DNA from 3 places in the Pseudoalteromonas sp. SR45-4 genome. Region 3 is predicted to be linked to each of the others. Evidence: predicted binding sites of a transcription regulator. Region 3 holds the regulator's gene; each other region holds the start of a gene.
The links. Region 3 encodes LexA, which represses DNA repair genes until DNA is damaged. Its sites were predicted from a motif close to TACTGTATNNNNATACAGTA; they were not measured.
Positions count from the first base shown of each region.

Region 1: H5058_RS12510 (SulA-like leucine-rich domain-containing protein) is a predicted target of LexA. The motif match lies at 3,681-3,700, and genes of this name have one in related genera.
Region 2: H5058_RS02630 (YebG family protein) is a predicted target of LexA. The motif match lies at 5,085-5,104, and genes of this name have one in related genera.

Region 1 is NZ_JACJDO010000029.1:8,118-15,951, forward strand. Features, by position in the region: tRNA gene H5058_RS12485 (tRNA-Tyr) at 1-38, opposite strand, end outside; gene H5058_RS12490 (VC2046/SO_2500 family protein) at 151-678, shown strand; gene H5058_RS12495 (DUF6172 family protein) at 967-1,269, shown strand; gene H5058_RS12500 (diguanylate cyclase) at 1,576-2,496, shown strand; gene H5058_RS12505 (YchJ family protein) at 2,701-3,180, opposite strand; gene H5058_RS12510 (SulA-like leucine-rich domain-containing protein) at 3,221-3,655, opposite strand; gene H5058_RS12515 (NCS2 family permease) at 4,093-5,385, shown strand; gene H5058_RS12520 (hypothetical protein) at 5,462-6,220, opposite strand; gene cysB (HTH-type transcriptional regulator CysB) at 6,506-7,483, shown strand; gene H5058_RS12530 (L-serine ammonia-lyase) at 7,602-7,834, opposite strand, start outside.
Region 2 is NZ_JACJDO010000003.1:106,064-113,897, reverse strand. Features, by position in the region: gene H5058_RS02660 (TonB-dependent receptor) at 1-1,603, shown strand, start outside; gene H5058_RS02655 (peroxiredoxin) at 1,663-2,268, opposite strand; gene fadR (fatty acid metabolism transcriptional regulator FadR) at 2,547-3,260, opposite strand; gene dsbB (disulfide bond formation protein DsbB) at 3,704-4,222, shown strand; gene H5058_RS02640 (DUF6170 family protein) at 4,222-4,524, shown strand; gene H5058_RS02635 (helix-hairpin-helix domain-containing protein) at 4,540-4,839, opposite strand; gene H5058_RS02630 (YebG family protein) at 5,155-5,472, shown strand; gene putP (sodium/proline symporter PutP) at 5,533-7,044, opposite strand; gene H5058_RS02620 (EAL and HDOD domain-containing protein) at 7,366-7,834, shown strand, end outside.
Region 3 is NZ_JACJDO010000017.1:30,137-37,970, reverse strand. Features, by position in the region: gene H5058_RS09255 (cytochrome c oxidase subunit 3) at 1-8, opposite strand, end outside; gene H5058_RS09250 (cytochrome c oxidase assembly protein) at 39-569, opposite strand; gene ctaD (cytochrome c oxidase subunit I) at 569-2,161, opposite strand; gene coxB (cytochrome c oxidase subunit II) at 2,161-3,303, opposite strand; gene lexA (transcriptional repressor LexA) at 3,776-4,393, opposite strand; gene H5058_RS09230 (SRPBCC family protein) at 4,673-5,125, shown strand; gene H5058_RS09225 (PaaI family thioesterase) at 5,224-5,667, shown strand; gene H5058_RS09220 (hypothetical protein) at 5,670-6,050, opposite strand; gene H5058_RS09215 (chaperone modulator CbpM) at 6,303-6,623, opposite strand; gene H5058_RS09210 (DnaJ C-terminal domain-containing protein) at 6,623-7,588, opposite strand.

The DNA.
Region 1 (7,834 bases), on a different contig from region 3:
TTACAGTCTGATCCCTTTGGCCGCTCGGGAACCCCTCCAATGCAACGGCGCTGATAATAGCAAACATCGTATTTAAGTAAAGAAAAAAGCTAAAGAAAAATGAAATAAAGCCGATAAATAGGTATTACTTACTTCAATCGGCTAAAGTCTATGCAAATCGGTGATTTGTTAATCACAGAGAGTCAGCTCAACACTCGACTCAATAAAAGTGTGCATGAAAAGCGCCGAGGAGAGTTTGCGCTTTTACTCGCTATGCTATCTCATGATGCACTCGATTTTAGCCAATTCCATTTACCAAAAACAGAAATTGAAGATTCAACTGTTGGCGAAGATACCCTTCGCAAACAAATTGGAGCAGGTCCAAAGCAACTTTTAGCGCCAGATAAGTTTGATATCTTGATAGGGCAGTTTAACGCCTCACTATTAATGCAAGCAGGGGAACGCGCTGGAATGAGCGATATTAAATTAAATCACTGTTTAAACCCTGAACCATTGTTTATAAGAGATGATGTAAGCCATATTCCGCTTCAGGTGCGTGATAATTGTGAATTAGCAGTGCGCAGGCGTATAAATAACACACAAACGCAACTATCTAACCCGCAACTCGATGCTGCTGCTTTTTACGAAAGCCTAAATAATGATGCGCTTCACCACCCATTACATTTAGTAAGCGCTTAATTATAAAGCGTACGCTGTAACTGCTTTGATATTGCAATAACCAATTATATTAATAGAACTTGGCAAACGATTGCGTCATCACTCTAACTATTAAATTACTTGTCTGTAATATAAAGCCGCTAACTCTCTACACTTAAGCGCATTTTAGCGATACTTTATTTTATTAATGGATTAATAATTGATTTAATATAAAAAAAGCATCCAAAAATTAAATGCAATTGCTATAATAGGCTCAAATGGTATGACATTAAATGCCGTTATCATTAAACCAAGGTAATTAGGAACGTAATGAAGAAAATATTCACGCTAAATCACGAGAAAATCAAATATCCTCGTATGGTTGACGCCGCAAAGCATGAAGTGAAAAAATATTTGAAAAGAGAGCGTAACAAAACTCTACCACTCGATGCTGATTACTGGGCGTTTGATTGTAAGTTTGGTAATACCGCTGAAGATGCACAAGTAGTGCACGTTGCAGAGCTTAGTAATCATATAAGCGAAATAGAAAAGCAAAGCTTAACTTCTTTTTATGTAGAAATATTAGCGCGCCCAGCTCAACGTCAACAACCAGATTTGGATGACGACGAATAAGACGCTTATAAAGTAATTTGCGTAATTTTTAAAATGGGCCTAGTGGCCCATTTTTTGTTTGTACGTTTATACAAACGCGATTTCAACCTTGAGCATTCAAGTACAAGCAGCTTATAAGCAGTGCTTACTTTCAGTATTACCCTGAAAATTATGGCCGTGATTTTCTAAAACAATTAACAACAACTCTGTATCGCCATTTTTATATTTGGTTGTAAGTTTGATTAAAAACCCAACTTTAATACATTTGCATAACATAAGACTGTATTATACTGTGTTAGTTGATAATTATAGAAAACAGTAGTATTTATGCCATTAAATTATGCCGATAGCGATTTAAAACTTAGCCTTAAAACCTCAAAAGTTCTCATTGTTGATGATCAGTTACTTAGCATAATTGTACTGAAAAAAATATTATCAAAGCACTTTATTGTTAACACCGCCAACAGCGGTGAAGAAGCAGTTGAAATATGTAAATCTAATACTCCCGATATCGTACTGCTGGATATTTCAATGGATGGCATATGCGGTATAGAAACCTGTTTAAAACTTAAAACGACGACACAAACCCAAGATATTCCCGTTATATTTGTTACCTCCTTTGAAAATCAAGAAGAGGACTGCTGGGAAGCGGGCGCGGTAGACTTTATTCAAAAACCGATTAACCCAGAAACCTTATGCAGAAGAGTAAGAGCGCACTTAACTATTAAGCTGCAACATGACTTATTAAGCCAAAAAGTGTTTCTTGATGACTTAACTAAAGTATTTAACCGTCGTTATTTTGATACTCATATTAATAAAATACAATTGAGTGCATTAAGAGAGAATGCAGAATATGCTTTATTACTTATGGATATTGATTACTTTAAGCAATACAACGATATTTATGGACACGTAGAAGGCGACGCTGTTTTACACTTAGTTGCTCAAACAATTGCCAACAGCCTACAAAGGCCAAGCGATTTTGTTGCCCGATATGGCGGCGAAGAATTTGTGGTTGTGCTACCGCATACCAACGAGGAAGGCGCTCGCTGTGTTGCTGAAAAAATTAAAAATAACATATCCGGCTTGGGTGTTTTACATAAGTACTCAGAGTTTGAATTTGTCACTATAAGTATAGGTGGGGCTACGTTATTGCAATCAGACGAAGGCAGCATAGATATTTTGCAACGCGCAGATAAAAAAATGTACGCCGCTAAAGCACAAGGGCGAAATAAGGTGTGCTTTTAAAGCGCACTGTACCAAAATATGCAGTAGAGCAGTTATTAACGCAGTCCTATAGGTATGTAAATTGCCAATAGTTGCTCAAAAGAAAAGTTTAATTTTAGCCATACACCGCTTCATAACAGCGATTACTAGGTATGGCTATTTGTATTTAAGGTTTAGTTGCCTGCAATTACCTACTTTACTCACCGCACAGTTAGTTGCAGTTTGTTATATGCTATGACACTTTTTATATTTTTTGCCACTTTGGCAAGGACAGTTATCATTTCTGCTTATTTTAATATCGGCTACCGGAAATAGTGTGCCTTCAAGGTAGCGCCACTGCCCATCTTGTTTAATAAACAACGACTTTTCGTGCAACTCGCAATATAGGTTTTGGTAAAAGTAATTTACTTTAAATGTTACAAAGCCTTCGCTTGCATCGTGCTCAGTGTCGATGACGGTTAGCTTTATAAAGCGGCAGCTATCAGCAAAGTCTTTAATCTCTTTTACAGGGTTTTCTGCCTGTTTTTCACTTGCATAAGTTTGATAAACATAAGTTGCATTTTTAAGTACATATGCACTGTAGCGAGCACGCATAAGTTGCTCAGGTGTTTCAGCTATTTTTGATGCTAAATGAAGTGGTTCACAGCAGTCAGCATAGTTTTGCTGGCTGCCACAAAAGCAAGGAGAAGTCGTTAATGAGGTCATAATACTAATATAAAGAGTTTAAAACACGAGTTTAACAAGCTTATTGAGTCAGTGGTATCTCAAGGTTGTGAGTATTTTTAGTAAAACAGTAAAGCTTAGTATTTGTAGTGCTTAAATTTAATGATAGCTGTGTCAGCTGTTGATCATTAATAATATCGGTCCAGGTAATAACCGCAGCAAAGTTTCCGTTGTGTAGCGCCGAGCTAAGTACATATTCTAAGTTTACTAAATGTTTTTGCCTGATCACCAGTAATTTGCTGGTATCAATGGAGCATGAATCAAGTAAAGCTTTACTTGGTACATGGTCAGGTGCAATCAGTAGTGTCCATGCATTTAAGCTATTGTATTGGTGTAATACTTTAAGCAATTCAAAGGTTGCTGAAATTTCATCTTCAATTTGAATTAAATTCACACAATCACTTTTATCGTCTTGCTGATAACTTTTAACGGTTCTTACGGTAATAGGCTGTAACATAAATCTCTCACTCACTGGGTTTTTATACAGTACCCGTATACAGTAGTTTATACAGTGTTATGGTGCAAGTGTTTTTTTGCTAATTATTTGAACAGTCATTCAGTTTTAAATTTTTACACGGATAAAAAAACAAAAATAACTATTAAAAACAGAGCGTTAATATTTTAGATTTGTACTTTATATTTTTTACTAAAATTATGCGGCGAATAACACCTATACAGTACTTTATCCTCTATTATTTACGTTAAAGTAAAACTAATTATTTAGCATATAAGCACGGTAATTATTATTTTTAAAACCTAAAGCACATACGTATTACCGTGTCATATTTATTATTTCAGCTACTTCAATAACTTAATGCATAACAAGGTAAAATGTCCGGTATTTCGCTATTTTTATGCTAAAATCTCGCCACTTTTTACTACCTTAAGTTTGTTATGCTCGAAGCCTTATTTAAAATCCGCGCAAATGATTCCTCAGTACAACGTGAATGTGTTGCCGGTATGACTACTTTTATTACTATGGTTTATATTGTTTTTGTTAACCCAGCAATGCTTGCCCAAGCAGGAATGGATCAAGGCGCTGCGTTTGTAGCTACATGTATTGCAGCTGCAATAGGCTGTTTTATTATGGGCCTATGGGCCAATTATCCGTTAGCGTTAGCACCAGGTATGGGATTAAATGCTTTTTTTACCTATGGCGTTGTTTTAGGAATGGGTTATACCTGGGAAGCGGCATTAGGTGCTGTGTTTATGTCGGGTTGTATATTTTTATTTTTAAGCTTATTTAAAGTACGAGAGTGGATTATTAATGCCATTCCACTGGTGCTTAAACAAGCAATAGCGATCGGTATTGGTGCTTTTTTAGCGCTAATTGCGCTTAAAAGTGCAGGGATCATAGTATCTAGCCCTGCAACCTTAGTGCAGCTAGGTGATATTACTGCGCCTGGGCCATTACTTGCTATTTTAAGTTTTTTTGTAATTGCGGCATTGTTATATCGCGACTTTAAAAGTGGTGTGTTAATTAGTATTTTACTGGTAACTGGTATTGCTCTGGCTTTTGGTTTGGTTGAATATAAGGGGGTTATGTCTATGCCGCCGTCAATTTTACCAACCTTTATGCAACTTGATTTTAGTGCGGCATTTGAGCTTTCAATGCTGAGTGTTATTTTTGCATTTTTATTTGTAGATTTATTTGATACCTCAGGCACCTTGGTTGCGGTCACGCAAAAAGCAGGGCTTGCAGATGAAAAAGGCAATATGCCACGTTTAGGGCGCGCCCTTAGCGCTGATAGCACTGCAACTATTGCCGGTGCAATGTTAGGTACATCTACTACTACCTCTTACATAGAGTCGGTGGCTGGTGTTTCTGTAGGCGGATGCACAGGCTTAACAGCCGTTGTTGTGGGTATTTGTTTTTTATTGATGATGTTTTTTGCGCCACTAGCGCAAATGGTGCCAGCGTATGCTACTGCCGGTGCTATTTTATATGTTTCGGTACTTATGCTACAAAACTTAAAGTTTGTAAACTGGGACGATATGACAGATGCCATTCCTGTTAGTGTGGTGTTATTAATGACCCCGCTGACATTTTCTATTGCTCATGGTATTGCGCTTGGGTTTATTTCTTACACCGCGGTTAAAGTGTTATGCGGTAAAAAGGATCAAGTAAGTATTAGTGTGTGGATTTTAACGGCATTGTTTATTGTTAAGTTTGCATTTTTATCTTAAAAAACTTATTTATCTATCAATAAAAAAAAGCCCATACAAAATTGTATGGGTTTTTTTTATAAATTTTAGTGCCAATTTACCATTTCTTTTTCGGAGCAAATAATATGTCTAGGTCATCTTGCTCTTGCTCAGTTTTCTTTTTAAGTGCACTGGCATTCGATGCCCTTAACTCAACACTAATAGCTTCTAAGTAGCCTTCTACTTCTTGGTATTTAGCAGTTACATATGGATCGCTATACGATACCGCACTGAGTGAAGCATGAGCTTTTTCAAAATACTGTCTAGCTGAACCTACCATACCTGCAGAGCGCGCCGATAAACCACGTTTAATTTGGCTTTCAATATTTATTTGTAACTGTAGTTTTTCCATGCGCTTGTCCTCGATTACAAATAGTTGGCTATCAAGGTTACCTTTATTGTGCTCAGAGCGTAGAATAATACGTAATTTTTTTATGCCCTGTATTAGCGATACCAGTTGCTTATCGTTACTTGGCAGTGAAAGCGATTCGCTATTGCTGCCTTGAACTGGGTTGTTTAAACGCTCTTTCGCTTCATTTAAACGGTTTTTTAATATTTTAGAACCAGGTGAAAGCGATACCATGGTGCTAAGCGCATCGTGATTGCGACGCTGTAAAACACGTAGTGTATTATCTGAAAACGGGATATTAGCGTTATTCATTAACGCTTCCTCTGTTTCCTCAATAATAGCTTTTTGTTTGGTTAGTTCTTTACGGCGATCAGCTTCTTGTTTTTCTTTATGCTGTTGCACCGCACTTACCCAAAGCGCAATCACAATAAGAGCAACAATGAGTATAATTATAATAGAGACGATCATGTTACAGTTCTCGGGTTCTAAACCTAATAGCTCAATCTTACATTAAATATATAAGAACAGGAAAACTTTGCGCTAATTAACTACAAAAGCAGGCTAAGAAAGCGTTTAAATCTTAATGCTTTATATGATAATCATTGCTATCTGAAGTATATTTATTGTGCTAGCCTAAGCCTATATTTATTAAATACGGTATTATCAATTAAAACCTACCTTTTGTTGGGTGGTCAGTTTTTAAAGATAAAGTATTTACCCCTCAAAAACGAATAATAACGAAAATACATAGCTATGAAATTACAACAACTTAGATATATTGTAGAAGTTCAAAATCATAAATTAAATGTCTCAGCAACAGCTGAAAGTTTATTTACCTCGCAACCAGGTATTTCTAAGCAAGTGCGCATGCTTGAAGATGAGTTAGGTATTCAAATTTTTGGTCGCAGTGGTAAACATTTAACGCATGTAACCAGTGCCGGTGAAGAGGTCATTAATATATCGCGCGAAATCCTTTCAAAAGTGGAAGGTATTAAAGCGGTTGCTCATGAGCATACTTTACCAGATCAAGGTAAGCTTAATATTGCCACTACTCATACCCAAGCACGTTACGCATTGCCGAATGTTATTAAAGGGTTTATGAAAAAATACCCTGCAGTGTCACTTCATATGCACCAAGGTACACCGCAGCAAATATCAGATGCAGCTGCACGTGGCGATGCTGACTTTGCTATTGCAACAGAAGCACTACACTTATATTCAGACCTTGTTATGCTGCCTTGTTATCATTGGAACCGTAGTATTGTGGTGGCAAAAGACCATCCATTAGCTAAAAAAGCCAATAATATAACCGTGGCTGATATTGCAAAATACCCGCTTATTACCTATGTATTTGGCTTTACTGGGCGCTCAGAACTAGATAAAGCGTTTAGTGCCCATGGGCTTGAGCCGCATATAGTATTTACCGCCACCGATGCCGACGTTATTAAAACATATGTACGCTTAGGGTTAGGTGTTGGAGTGGTTGCGTCAATGGCGATTGATCAAGTCAGTGATACTGATTTAGTGTGTATTGATGCCAGCCATTTATTTGAGGCGAGCACTACCAAAATTGGCTTTAGAAAAGGCAGTTTTTTACGCACTTATATGTATGACTTTATTGAACGCTTTGCACCACACTTAACTAAAGAGCGAGTAGAGCGTGCTAATCTATTACGCAATCAAGAAGATGTTGATAAATTATTTGCTGATATAGAGTTGCCGGTTAAATAATCGTTTTAGTATCGAGTATTTTAGGTGTTTAGTATTTAGCTATCTATATTAAAGTTACTAATAAAAAAGCCGCCAGTTTTTAAACTGACGGCTTTTTTAATTATTCTTTAGTGTGGTGTTAACACTCAATAATATTAACGGCTAAACCACCACGAGCGGTTTCTTTATATTTAGTTTTCATGTCGTTACCGGTTTCGAGCATAGTTTTAATCACTTTATCGAGTGATACTTTTTGCTCGCCACTACCGCGAATTGCAAGGCGTGACGCATTAATCGCTTTTATTGCGCCCATGGCGTTGCGTTCAATACACGGTACTTGCACTAAGCCACCAACTGGGTCACACGTAAGGC
Region 2 (7,834 bases), on a different contig from region 3:
AACTCCGCTAGATGAAGATGCAGGGCTTACTGTGCCAGCAAATCATCCTAATAACCCATTTGGTAAAGATATAGATATTGGCCGTTACAGAACGGTTGATGCCGGTGCTCGCCAATGGGATATTGAATCAGATACGATGCGTTTTGTAGCGGGTTTACGAGGCGAGTTTAACGACTGGAGCTGGGAGACAGCGGTACAAAAAGGTCGTAGTAAATCAATGCAAACTGGCGATCGCTCACAAGGCTGGGTGCGTACCGACTTTTTACAACAAGAAATAGATGCCGGTAATTACAACCCATTTGGCGGCACTTATAACGATCCTGCAGTAATCGACAGAATCACTACTAGCTTAGTACGTCAAGGTGAGTCACATATGACCTCATTTGACGCAAACATTAGCGGTGAAGCATTTAGCTTTGGCGACGATGTGGTGATGATGGCAGCCGGTATTGAGTACCGCGAAGAAGACGTTACAGATATCCCTGATGATCAGTTCCGTCGCGGTTTAATTTTTGGTACTGAAGCTGTATCAGCCGCAGCATCGCGCGATCAATATGCTGCTTATGTTGAATTTTCAATTCCACTAGCTGATACATTAGAATTGCAACTTGCTGGACGTCACGATGACTATAGCGATTTTGGCACAACTACCAATCCAAAAGTTGCACTTCGCTGGGCACCTAGTGATGAAATCACGGTTCGTGGCTCATGGGCACAAGGCTTTAGAGCACCCTCTTTAGCACAAGTTGGCCTAGGTCCATCAGAAAAAAGTCAGTTCTTTATTGATACTCAACGCTGTCAACAAACGGGCTTAGACTGTCAGGCACTTGATTACAACATTCAATTCTCTGGTAATGCAGACTTACAACCTGAAGAGTCTGAATCTTGGAACGTCGGCTTCATTTGGGCCCCTAGCGCAGAGTTTGGTTTAAGTGTTGATGTGTGGAGCATCACCCAAGACAATAAAATTGACCAAGAAGAGTTTGGTCCAATTTATGCTGCCGAGTGTGGTAATCAAAACAGTACTGTATGTGTTCGCTTACCGCCTACTAATGGTGAAAGCTTAGGTTCAATTCAAAAAATCTATAGCACATTTGAAAACGTCTCTTCACAAGAAGTATCTGGCATCGACTTTTCAGCAAATTACAATCATTCATTGGATGATTTAGGTTTATTGAAATTCAATTTAGAGTGGGCTTACCAAAACAAATTTGAAAAAGATGGCCGTGATTACTCTGGTGAGTATGGTTACCCTGAGCATCGTTGGATTTTCTCAACTAACTGGGAAGTGGGCGACTTTAATACTAATGTTAACTTAAGTTATGTTGGTGAGTTTGAAGACACACCTGATATCGACTTTGACGGTAACTTAGATTTTGATAGCAATACATCACGTATGATTGATTCACAAGTGTTGGTTGACTTACAAACGTCGTACCGTATCACTGAGTCAGCTAAATTATCACTAGGTATTAATAACTTGTTTGACGAAGAGCCTCCTTTTGCAATTGGTGATGGCGATTCTGACCTTTACGGTTATGCGTCTGGGGTTCATAACCCACGCGGTCGTTATATTTATACTAAAGTAAGCTTCTCGTTCTAAATTAGAAGCAACAAAAAAACCGCCAATTGGCGGTTTTTTTATTTAAAACGAGAGCTAAATTATAGATCGCCTTCGTTTTCAGATAGGAACTTAGCAACGCCTTCAGGGCTTGCATCCATACCTTTTTTACCTTCAGTCCAACCAGCAGGACATACTTCACCGTGCTCAGTGTGGAACGCTAGCGCGTCAACCATACGTAGCATTTCATCAATGTTACGACCTAGTGGTAAGTCGTTCACTACTTGGTGACGTACATTGCCTTCTTCATCAATTAGGAAAGAACCACGAAACGCAACACCCGCTTCAGGATGCTCAACGTCGTATGCTTTACAAATTTCATGTTTAATATCTGCAACTAGTGCATATTTAACTTTACCGATACCGCCATCTGCAACAGCAGTGTTACGCCATGCGTTGTGTGAGAATTGTGAATCGATAGAAACACCAATTACTTCAACGCCACGTTTTTGGAATTCTTCATAACGCTTATCAAATGCAATAAGTTCAGAAGGACATACAAACGTGAAATCTAGTGGGTAAAAGAAAATAACTGCTTTTTTACCTTTAATTTTTTCATGAAGGTTATAGCTATCTACAATTTCACCGTTACCAAGAACTGCTGCAGCGGTAAAGTCTGGTGCCTGGCGGCCTACTAATACACCCATTTTATTCTCCAAATATTTTGAGTTTGTTGTCAATTGCTTATGCAATGCTGATAGTTATATGGGCTCTAAAACTTAAAAACCAATAGCGCACATATAATTATTATTATTCTAGAGAGAACTGGTGCGAAATGACAATCGTATTTAACGATTCCTCCCATCGATAATACTGAACGCTAAAAAGTGATGGGGTTTATTTTATTAGCTCAGTTTCTTGGTTATAAAGTATTAATAAAATGAAGACACAAAAAAACCTGCAAATGCAGGCTTTTAAAATAGGTTTAATCCATTATGTCGCTGGGCATATCGCCACGAATTTGTTGCCAAATTTCACCGGTTTGATGACCATATTTACGCATCATCATGATCGCACCGTCGTGTTCTCTGTTTTCAGCCAATTTAGTTAAGTCTTTATAAAACTGGCGAGCCAACTCACGCGTCCCCGGATCTGAAAAATAATGACAACCTATTTTTGAATAAAACCCTTTAAAGCCATTGAGTATAAGCACGTAAATACGATTATTACCTGCAACAGCTAACTCGTGATGCACTTTATAATCGTAATCAGCAAATGCTTGCGCACTGTCTTCTAACTCATCGCTTTGTGAGAGAATTTCAATCACACGTTCTGGATTTAACTTTATAGCTGCACGCGTATAAATTGCGCTTATATTAGTGCGTGCAGAGAGTAACTGGTCGGTTAACTCTGGCATTTTATCTTCATCAAGACGTGCTAACGTTTCAAGAATATTTAGTCCTGACGTTTCCCAAAAGTTATTCACTTTTGTTGGCTTACCATGTTTAATAGTTAACCAGCCATCTCGAGCCAATCGCTGTAATACTTCACGTAACGTCGTTCGGGTAACACCTATTAACTCTGAGAGTTCACGCTCAGCAGGTAGAATAGATCCAGGAGGGAAATCGCCATTCCAGATAGACTCTACTATGTATTCTTCAGCAAATCCTGCTGGGCTTTTCGCTTTAAAAATTCTCATCCAATTCCCACTCGAATTAATTCACACTACTACATACGATTAACCGACTGATTGTACCAGACGACGCTCAAGTAACAAGTAAAGTACGCCATATTACTGCCAGTATGCGATTAAAATATTTGTGTCTATAAAATGCTTTATATTTTTTACTAACACTTGTCGCAAGCACTTATATATTCACCCTAGATACATTTTAAGTAGTTATTTACTTTAAGTTCGCGCCTTGCCTTATTAACTTATTACGTAAAGTCACCTCACACACATACTTTACTCGTTTAAAGGGCTACCTCTTTATTCACATTATTGGATTTTTATTGGCTTTTAGAATTATAACCTTAACTTTAATCATCATAAATGCATGTGGGTAGGCTTTAAGTCGTTTTGCTTGCCCCTAACTTTATCCTACGTCATAATCTAACGTCTTATTTAAATACGGATTTATTATGAACTGGCTTGCACAATTACCCACCCAACGTACTCCTTGGCTTTTGTTTAGTGGTATTGTTTTTCTGCTTGAAATAACGGCACTGTTTTTTCAATATAAAATGGGATTGGCGCCATGTATCATGTGCATATATCAGCGTACTGCGGTATTAGGTTTACTTATTGCAGGTATTATTGGTACAAGTAATCCAGAGCATAGAGGGGTTCGCTTGCTCGCCTATAGTGTATGGGCTGTTTCTAGTGTTTGGGGATTTATAATTGCCCGCGAGCATATCGAAATGCAAACAACCACTGATCCTTTTGCATTTAGCTGTGAGTTTGAACCTAACTTTCCTGCCTTTATGCCATTACATGAGTGGATCCCAAGCTTTTTTGCAGCCACTGGTGATTGCGGAAACATTGACTGGCAATTTGCAGGGCTAAGTATGCCGGCATGGATGGAAGTAATATTTGCGCTGTTTGCAGCCACTTTATTTTTACTGGTAACGAGTCGCTTAATGACTAAAAGGTCGCTGTAATGCTTGTGTTTTTTTCAAGCCAAATTAATGCTCTAAAACATTTAAAAATACGTGACAGACAAGCTGTTATAGCGATTTCTTTAAGTATGCTTTCACCTGTTAATAAAGTACTACTTCGTATTATAAAATTATTATTACTCAGTCCGCTGTTTTTAATATTTGCCGTATTTGAAGGCTGGTTACTCATCCCTTTTTTACTACTCGGTGGGTTGTGTTACCCACTACTAACGACTCCAATTGAGATTAACTTTGCTAAAAAGCATTTATGTGAAGCATTAACCCAATATACTAAGGGCGCTTAACGCGCCCTTTTTAACTTAAAACGAAACCTTACCTTCAAGCTTTGCAGCTAATTTTTTACCTATACCTTTTACCATTTTCAAATCCTCTAACGATGTAAAGTTACCCTTTGCTTCGCGATAATCTATAATAGCTTGTGCTTTTTTCTTACCAATACCAGGGAGCTTAGATAGCTGGCTAACATCAGCAGTATTAATATTTAAAGCCGCCTGTTTTACTTGCTGAGTTATTGCTGAGGTATCAACATTTGCGTAGGTAAGAGTTACTGGCAACATACAAAAAGCTGCAGCTAAAATACTATATTTTAGTTTTTTCATCTTTCTTCCTTTTTTGTTCATACATGAACATTTACTTTGTTGTTTATATGTTTAAGTCATAACGCAAAAGGCTTTTTACACCTGCACTTTATTAAATACTTAAACCTAACATTCACTCCCTGTGAGATCCTTAACTGCAACGGTACACAAAAGTGATTAAGTTAAATAAAGTAAAGTTAATCTTTGTTGTCAACTATTATCACTTAATATTAATTAGGGGACTTGCAAATTTAGGCACAAACTTGTACTGTACATAAAAACAGTAATCTAATGGTTTATATATACTATATGCCACGCAAGTAAGCAGGAGAAATCATGGCTGTTGTTGTTAAATATGTTGTAGAACGAAACGGAGTCGAGCGCATGACGTTTACTACCAAAAAAGAAGCTGATGCCTATGATAAAATGCTCGATATTGCAGAGTCGCTTGAAATTTTGCTAGAAAAAGTTGATGTACCATTAAGTGAGCAACAAGTAGAGTCACTCGCTTTAGAAATGGCAAAAAGTAAAGATGACTTCATGACAATATTAAAAGGTGGTAAAGAGCCTATAGCCCCTAAAGCTGCTGTAAAAAGCAAAAAAGCAGATAATGTTGCACCCATAGAAGAAAGTAGCGACAAAAAAGCGAGTTAATAAATTTTGCATAAAAAAAGGGAGTAACCTAAGTTACTCCCTTTTTTTGTTTATAACTTTTTATAGTTCTTGTTCTACTTCATCAAATAAGGTTGTAATTTCTTTAGCTGGCTCATTGGTCATTAAGCTAACTAATACAATCGCAATACTTGATAAAATAAAGCCTGGGACTATTTCATAAATAACGCTACTTAAACTCGCACCATTAATGGTAATTGGTGCGTATATCCATATAAGTACTGTTGAAGCCCCCACTAACATGCCTGCTAAGGCGCCAGCAAAGTTCATTCTTCTCCAGTAAAGGCTAAACAATACGAGTGGTCCAAATGCAGCGCCAAAGCCTGCCCACGCATTACTCACTAAGTCTAAAATAGAACTATCTCTATCGTAAGCTAAGTAAATAGCAAACATAGCAACTAATGCCACACTAATACGCCCAACAAAAACCAGCTCTTTTTGAGAGGCTTCGCGATGCAGGTATATTTTATAAAAGTCTTCAGTTAACGAGCTTGAACACACTAGCAATTGTGAAGAGATAGTACTCATTACAGCCGCTAAAATAGCTGCTAATAAAAAGCCAGCAATCAATGGATGAAAAACCAATTCTGATAACACTAAAAATATTGTTTCTTTATCATTTATCGGCATTTCATTTTCTAGTATGAAGGCTGCCCCAAATAAACCAGTTAGTACTGCGCCTATTGCAGATAATGTCATCCAAGACATACCAATGCGTCGCATTGCTGGAATATCTTTAACTGAACGTACCGACATAAAGCGTACTATAATATGAGGCTGACCAAAGTAACCAAAGCCCCAAGCTAACGCAGAAATAATTGCGATGGTAGAGCCACCAGCAAACCAATCTAGCATATTTAGAGAATGAACTTCACTGGCCTTTGGCGAGATAAGTAACAGGTCATAGCTTGCATTAGCGAGCGTTTCCATTACTGGCTGATCAAGCATAGTAAACGTTACTATTGGTACTACTAATAGCGCAATAAGCATAATGCAACCTTGTACAAAGTCGGTCAAACTTACCGCTAAAAAACCACCAAAAAGCGTATAAAGTACTACAACGCCAGTAGTAACATAAAGGCCAACTTCATAGCTCATTCCAAATGAATTTTCAAATAACTTACCACCAGCAACCACGCCAGATGAGGTATAAAGTGTGAAGAAAACAATAATAACAATAGCTGAAATAACACGTAATATATTCTTATTGTCCGCAAAGCGATTTGCAAAATAATCCGGGATCGTAATTGAATCATTCGCTTTTTCAGTGTAAACACGAAGCCTAGGTGCAACTAAGAAGTAATTTGCCCAAGCACCAAGTACTAAACCAATCGCAATCCAAACCTTACTCAAACCAAAAAGATACATAGCGCCGGGAAGGCCCATAAGTAACCAACCGCTCATATCAGATGCACCTGCAGATAGCGCAGCAACACTTGGTGATAAATTACGGCCCCCTAACATGTAACCTGAAACATCGCTGGTTGATTGCTTAAATGCATACAATCCTATACCTAGCATTACAACAAAGTATAATGCTAGTGAAATAATCATTCCTGTTTCCAAACTCGCCTCCACTAATAAATTGCAACAGGCTTTTGATCCAAATAATGACTCTTAAAATATTATAGTTAAGACAGTATTGGGATAAAAACCATTCTCTGTCACTATAGCATGGGTAATACTTAAAATTCCAACATGTCAACTTTAGTGAATTAAAAACAAACAAAGCGTATATATTTAAATCAAAACCTCTGTAACTTATTAAAAGTATGTTATTAATCTAAGATAAGCTTATTTACATCATGCTATTTTTAATGTTTTGCCATATATTGTTACAATCAATAGTTATTTTTTATCTATACGGAATTTTTTATGTACTTTTACGCTGCACGCCAACCGATCTTAGATCGCGATAAAAAGCTTATTGGCTATGAATTACTATTTCGTGATGGTGTAAATAACGTGTTTCCCGATATAGATGGAGATGAGGCAACAACACGCCTAATAGAAGGCAGCCAGTTTAATTTTGGCCTTGAGGATTTAACTGACAATAAACCAGCATATATCAATTTTACTCTAGAAACTTTACTAAAAGGCTACCCTACTTTACTGAGTAAAGACGCTGTGGTGGTAGAGATACTCGAAACGGTGCAACCTGGTAAGCGTTTACTTGCTATTGTTAAAGACTTAAAAGAAAAAGGTTATACATTAGCCTTAGACGACTACATTCATCAACCTGTGTGGCGCCACTTTTATCCATTTATTGATATTATAAAAATTGACTTTTTAACCTGTAATATAGAAACAATTAAAACAATTATTGATGATTTAAAACCTTATC
Region 3 (7,834 bases):
TGCTTCATTTTATTTGCTCCTGGTTGTCACTAGTTAGGCTAGTTGTTATTGGCTGCTAGCCGCTCACTAATATCAAATACCGTATAAGATAAAGTTAACTCTTCAATGTCACTTGGTAGTGCGGTATCAACATAAAAAAGCAACGTAAACTCTAGTTCTTCACCTGCTTTTAATGGCTGTTGATCAAAACAAAAACACGCTATTTTATGTAAGTATTTTGCTGCTCTACCGGGTGATACCGAAGGCACTGCCTGCATTACTTTATCTTGGTCACTATTATTTTTGGCGCTAAACATTACCTCACGCATAGCACCGGGCTTTACCGCAACACTGTACTCTTTAGACTTCACAGCAAAGGGTGCACCGCTTTGTGCATGCGTGGTAAAGCTCACACTTATTTCGCGATTTTGTATTACTTGCGTGCTTTGCTTTGCTTGCTCTAATGATGGCTTACCGTTAATGCCGGTAATATCACAAAACACGTCATACAAAGGCACTAACGCAAATGCAAATGCGAACATGGCTAAGCAAATAACAACTAAGCGCTTAAGTAGCGGTGCGTGTATCATTATTTTATTTCCGGTGGTGTTGAAAATGTATGGTACGGAGCAGGTGAATCTACCTCCCACTCCAGTCCTTCTGCGCCTTCCCACACTTTTGCAGGAACCTTGTCGCCGCCGCGTGCGCATTTAATCACTACAGCTACAAACAACAACTGCGATAATCCAAAGGCAAAGCCGCCAATACTAATAATGGCGTTAAAGTCAGCAAACTGTAGCGCATAGTCGGGTATACGGCGTGGCATGCCTGCAAGCCCTACAAAGTGCATAGGAAAAAACAATACATTTACGCTTACCAGCGATAACCAAAAATGCCATTTAGCCAGCGCTATGTTATACATATTACCAGTCCATTTAGGCAGCCAATAATACGCGCCTGCCATAATAGAAAACACCGCTCCCGTTACCAGTACATAATGAAAATGTGCCACTACAAAGTAGGTATCATGGTACTGAAAATCAGCCGGTGTAATGGCCAGCATCAATCCCGAAAAACCACCTAAGGTAAACAACACAATAAAAGCAATACTAAACAGCATGGGGACTTCAAACGTAATTGAACCGCGCCACATAGTGGCTACCCAATTAAATATTTTTACTCCAGTGGGCACCGATATCAGCATAGTCGCGTACATAAAAAATAGCTCGCCAGCCACCGGCATACCGGTAGTAAACATATGATGCGCCCACACTGTAAAACTCAACAACGCAATTGACGCCGTGGCATATACCATGGAGGAATAACCAAAAAGTTTTTTACGCGAAAAGGTAGGAACTATAGTAGAAATAATGCCAAAAGCCGGCAAAATCATTATGTATACTTCGGGGTGGCCAAAAAACCAAAATATGTGCTGAAACATCACCGGATCACCGCCACCAGCTGCATCAAAAAAGCTGGTTGCAAAGTATTTATCGGTGAGCACCATGGTCACTGCACCTGCGAGTACCGGCATAACCGCAATTAATAAAAATGCCGTTATCAGCCAAGTCCATACAAACATAGGGACCTTCATCCAAGTCATGCCTGGGGCACGCAAGTTAACTATGGTTACAATTACATTAATTGCCCCCATAATGGAGCTAATACCCATAATATGCACAGCAAATACAAACATGGCGGTATTGTCATTACTGTAGGTTGTGGACAGCGGCGCATAAAAAGTCCAACCAAACGCAGGACCGCCACCGGGCATTAATAGCGATGATAATAAAATTAAAAACGCGAATGGTAAAATCCAAAAACTCCAGTTATTCATTCGGGGTAAGGCCATATCAGGCGCGCCAATCATTAATGGCACCATCCAGTTAGCTAAGCCAGTAAAGGCCGGCATAACGGCACCAAATACCATAATCAACCCATGAACCGTGGTCATTTGATTAAAAAAGTGAGGATCCACTAATTGCAATCCTGGCTGAAATAACTCAGCGCGGATCACCATAGCCATAGCACCACCAATAAAAAACATAGTTAGCGAAAAAATTAAGTACAAGCTACCTATATCTTTATGATTAGTGGTATATAACCAACGCTTAAAGCCTTTAGCAGGATGATGAGCGTGGTGAGCTTCATTAATGTCAGGTTGTTCTACTATGCTACTCATTAGTTCGCCTCCCCATCGGCATCAAGTGCTGCCTGTATTTCACTTGGTTGAATTACATCACCGGTATCATTACCCCATGCATTACGCTTATAAGTAATTACCGCTGCTAATTGCTTTATAGAGAGCTGTTTAGCAAAGGCTTGCATGGCTGTGCCGGGGCTTCCGTGAATAACAATATCAATGTGGTCTTTTATATCGCCAAGCACTATCGGGCTGCCTTTAAGTGCAGGAAAAACGCCTGGCAAACCTAACCCTGTGGGCTGATGACATGCAGCACAATTGGCCATATACACTTGCTCACCCAAAGTCATTAATTCTTCTTTAGGGAGTGTTTGGTCAAGTAATGCAGCATCTGCTGCTGCTGCTTTTTGCTTTGCTTGTTTAGCATCTGCTAGCCAAACTTTAAAATCGGCCTCTGACTTAGCCTCTACTACCACTGGCATAAAGCCATGATCTTTACCGCATAGCTCAGCACACTGACCGCGATAAATACCGACTTCGTTTATGTTGGTCCACGTTTCGTTAATAAACCCCGGGTTTGCATCTTTTTTAATAGCAAAATCGGGCACCCACCAAGAATGAATAACATCGTCGGAGGTCATTAAAAAGCGTACTTTTTTATTGATCGGTAATACCAGAGGCTTATCTACCTCAAGTAAATAGTTGGGGTTTTTATCGGCTAGGTTGGCAATTTCATTTTGCGGTGTGGCAAGTATTGAGTAAAACTCAACATCTTCCCCCATATATTCGTAATGCCATTTCCATTGTGAACCAGTTACTTTAATAGTGATATCCGCTTTACTGGCATCTTCCATCGCTATTAATGTTTTAGTTGCGGGGACTGCCATTGCTATTAAAATAACAAATGGAATTGCTGTCCAGAGTATTTCTACTTTGGTACTTTCGTGAAATTGAGCAGCAACTGCTCCTTTAGATTTACGATGATGAATAAGTGCCCAAAACATAACGGCAAATACAATCACGCCTATTACACAGCATATTAAAAATATGGTCATGTGTAGTTGATAAACATTATTACTTATATCGGTTACGCCTTTGCGCATATTATATTGGCTATTTGCCAATGCTAACTGCGGAAAAACAAACAATATAAGCCACAAGGTAGAGCTCAATTTACCCATGTGACAGCTCCTTTAATACTGTTGCGAGTGCAAAACAAAAAGACATAAGCTTTATATGCCAATTTGTTATTTTTTATTTTTGTATTGCTGCCGGATATATAAATATATTTTCTCAAAACTAAAGCTGTGAGTTATTGTTAGTCCAGCCCATTAACAATTAGTTAATAATTGAACAACTAGCAAGTTTTAGTTTGAAAAATAATCAAATAATATTAGGGGATTAGCGTAAATATGGGATTTATTTAATTTTGTTCTAAGCAGGAAGTGAGCAACAGCAAGGGTTACAAATAAAAAGACAGCGATAACGAGTATTAAATACTTAAATGATAAAAAACATAAACTTAATATAATTTTTTCATTACAGCGGAATTTTCACAAAAAAAAGCAAAAAAAAGCGCACTAAAAAGTGCGCATTAATTATCTGAGCTATTAAATTATGCCGATATTTTACATAGCTATAACAGCTTAATTGTCACATCCAGTCAGCATTACGAATAACCCCAACAGCTAAGCCTTCAATATTAAAAGATTCGTTTTCAAGATCCACTTCTATCGACGAAAATTCTTTATTTTCAGCATGCAATAATACTTTTTTGCCTGCTTTTTCTAAGCGTTTTACCGTTACATCGTCATCAACGCGGGCAACAATAACTTGGCCATTTTCGGCAACTTGAGTGCGATGAACAGCCAGTAAATCACCATCCATAATACCAATATCTCGCATGCTCATACCATTTACACGCAATAAAAAATCGGCAGCGGGTTTAAACATTAACGGGTCAATTTTACAATGGCTCTCAACATGTTGTTGCGCCAAAATAGGTTCGCCGGCAGCTACACGGCCTATTAACGGTAAACCAAGTTGTTCTGGTTCATCTTCTTCAATAAGTTGAATACCACGGCTAGCGCCTGGTTTCATTTTAATAGCGCCTTTTTTAGCCAGCGCTTTTAAATGCTCTTCTGCTGCATTAGCACTTTTAAAGCCTAATGTTTGTGCAATTTCTGCGCGTGTAGGAGGCATACCAGTGTCTTTAATAAACACTTTAATAAGTTCGAGTATTTGCGCTTGGCGGTTAGTTAATGGTCGCATACAACTGGTTTTCCATACAGTACATTTAACTGTGAGTATATACAGTTATCTGAAAATCGCAAATTTAAATTACTCCTCGCCTTTGCTGCCAAAGATGGCATTGGTCTAAGCTTAAAATTACCAAGTAAATTACAGATAAAATTACGCAGATCACGATAGTGTTAGTTTTACGTTACATTAATTACATAACTACTAAGTTGTTGCTGTTATTAAAAATTAGTTAACTATCGTTTTTGTAATGGGCCTTAACTTCATCAATGTGAATTAACGGAGAGTGTTATGAATATCACTGTAGCGGTAATAATTAACGGTCCTAAACGTAAAGTATGGGCGGCAATAACTGACATCGAAAACAGTGCCAATATGCTGTCTGGCATTATTGATGTAAAAATAATCGAGAAGCCACCACAAGGGCTAGTGGGCTTAAAATGGTTAGAAACACGAAAAATTTTTGGCAAAGCAGCCTCAGAAACCATGTGGATCAACGAAGCTGTTACTAATGAATACTATTGCACTCGCGCAGAAAATGGCGGGGCAGTTTATACCACTAAGCTGTCACTTACCGCCGCCGAACCTAGCACCTGTTTAACCATGACTTTTTCTGATAGATCTGAGTCTATTTGGGTAAAAATGATCTCTGCAGTGATAGGTTTTTTTCTTAAAAGTTCGATGCGTAAAATGCTAAAAAAAGATCTCGATGAAATTAAGCACTATGTAGAAAGCAAAAAGTAGCACTGTATTACCATGCAGTAGCTGCACTAATTTGGCTATCATATCGCCATGAAAAATCGTATTATCGGTTATCGTTTTCAACCTTTAAAGGAGTAACAATGAGTATTTGGCATCAACCTATTACTTTAGCGTTTTGTAAGCAGTTAGACCAAGGCATAAATGGCCAAGGTACACTGATGAAAACCATGGGGATTGAAATAACTGAAATTGGTGATGATTACTTAGTTGCCACTATGCCAGCAATTCCTGCGCACCATAACCCTATAGGCATGGTGCATGGCGGAGCAAACGTGGTTTTAGCCGAAAGTGTTGCCAGCTACGCGGCTAATTTTGTGGTCGACTTCACTAAATTTTATTGTGTAGGGCAAGAGATCAGTGCCAGCCATTTAAAAGCCTCGCGTAATGGCACCTTAACCGCCACCGCAAAAGCGTTTCATATTGGCAAGCGTAGCTCAGTATGGGAAATAAAAATAACGAATAGTCGCGGCGAGCTTTGCTGCGTATCAAAAATGACCGCAGCTGTTGTAGAGCGCAAAGGCTAAGGCTATTTTTCTAGCGGGTAAATAGTAATTTCCATGCCTGCACCAATTGCCGATATACGTAATAATGTATCGGCGTGCAGCGCTTGGTTAAAACACTTTGGCGAAGTGCCCGATTCAAAACCAATATCAAAGGTACGGCGCGAACAACTCAACCATTGCTTAAGTGCAGCCCGCGAGCATGACTCTACTAACTCACATAAGTGGTTAATTGCTTTATCCGGTGAAGATATTTCGCCTGTTACTTCTATACGCGCTAACTGACGGTATTCGTCTTTATCATAATGTAAAATAGTGGCGATTTTTTTTAGGTCAGCTACAAGCACGCTAATATCTTGCTTTGACTCAAGCTCTAGGTCTACATTTAAAAATTGAATTTCCGACATTGTCTGCTGTTTATCCTCTAATTAGTTCGCTGTAAACTTTAACGCAGTTTTACGCTTATACCAAATCAACTCTGCAATATTCACCTTTTTTATCTGAATAGTCGGCTATTTTTACGCATTTATTGACGCTTTACTTACTCTTATTTCACGAATAAAAAATATTTAAGCACCAAAAGCTCACTATTATAAAAGTGCTGAGCTAGCTCCATAAAAATAGCTAGCTACTTGCATTTAAAATTTAACCACTATTTTTTATTCTAAATGTTTAAATCGACTTAAGTGCTGCTTTAACATTTGGTTTTCAGCAATCAACTCATCCCGTTCATCCAATAATTGTAAAACCAAAGCAATAGCAGACCAATCTAACGATAAGTCATGCTGAATACGCGCAGCCTTTTTAACTAAGATCACTGTTGATACCGTAAATTGCCATTCTGTAACGCGCTCGCCCTCAATAGGAATAGCAATGCTGTGCTCAACCAATTCATATAATATGGCTTCGCTAATATCACTACTCACACACAATTCTTGGCTAGTGAGTAAATTGCCTTGTGGTGCCTCGATAATTTTCATTATGACTTGCTCCAATTGCTACGGGGGTCAAAATGGGCTTTTTCGGCCAGCTCTTGCCAAAGCTTTTTGCTAACATCATCACTCAATGCTGGATTAACAATTTTAATCACAGCAAATAAGTCACCTTTGGCTTTTTTACTAATTAACCCTTTACCTTTAATGCGTAAACGTTGACCCGATTGACTATTAGCTGGAATAGTTAGTTGGATTTTTCCGGCTAATGTAGGTAAATTTATTTTAGTGCCCAAAGCAGCTTCCCATGGTGCAAGAGGTACCACTATGTTTAGGTTATGCCCCTCAACGTCAAATAATGGGTGAGGCACTAAGCGAATTTGCAAATACAAATCACCATTAGGGCCATTTGCCGAACCTAATCCACCTTGGCCTTTTAAGCGAATGCGTTCGCCATTAACCGAGCCGGCAGGAATTTTAACTTTAAGCGATTTTTTAACTTCAGATACACGGCCACTACTGTCTCGCTGCGGCAGCATAAACTCAATTGGTTTAACGGTATCGACTAACGTTTCTTCAAGAAATACCGGGAATTCAATTTCCACATCTTGTCCTTTTTGCGCACGAGCGCCACCAGTTCTGCCCTGCCCGCCATGGTTAAACCCACCTGCGCCGCCAAACATAGAATTTACAAAATCAGAAAACTCCTGATCGGCTTGGGGATCACCTTGCTGATAATGGTTTTGTGACGAGCCATAGCTACCGCCATAATTTGCTTGCTGCTGAGCACGGTTTTGTTGATTACGACGTAACACATCGTATTTAGCGCGCTCTTCTTTGTTGTGAATAACTTCGTAAGCTTCACCTATCTCTTTAAACTTTTCCTCGGCTTGAGGTTCTTTACTTACATCTGGATGATATTTTCTAGCTAGCTTTTTATAAGCTACTTTAACCGCTTTATCGTCTGCATCGGGCGATATTCCAAGCACGGCATAATAATCTACAAATTTCATTCGCAATCCAAATCACAAACTTATGAGCTTTCATCATACTCTTTAAGTAACAACTTTTGTTTATTTAAACAACAATTTAAAGTAGATAACCTGAGCTCCGGATAATAAAACTAAATATAACTATGATTCAATACGTTAGTAAATCTCTTAACCAGAGCTAAGGTTAAATACTAAAGAACGGTAAATATGGCTTTAAGTAAACTTTATCTTTTAGCTTCAAGTCATTAAACTAGCCGCTCCTGTAGT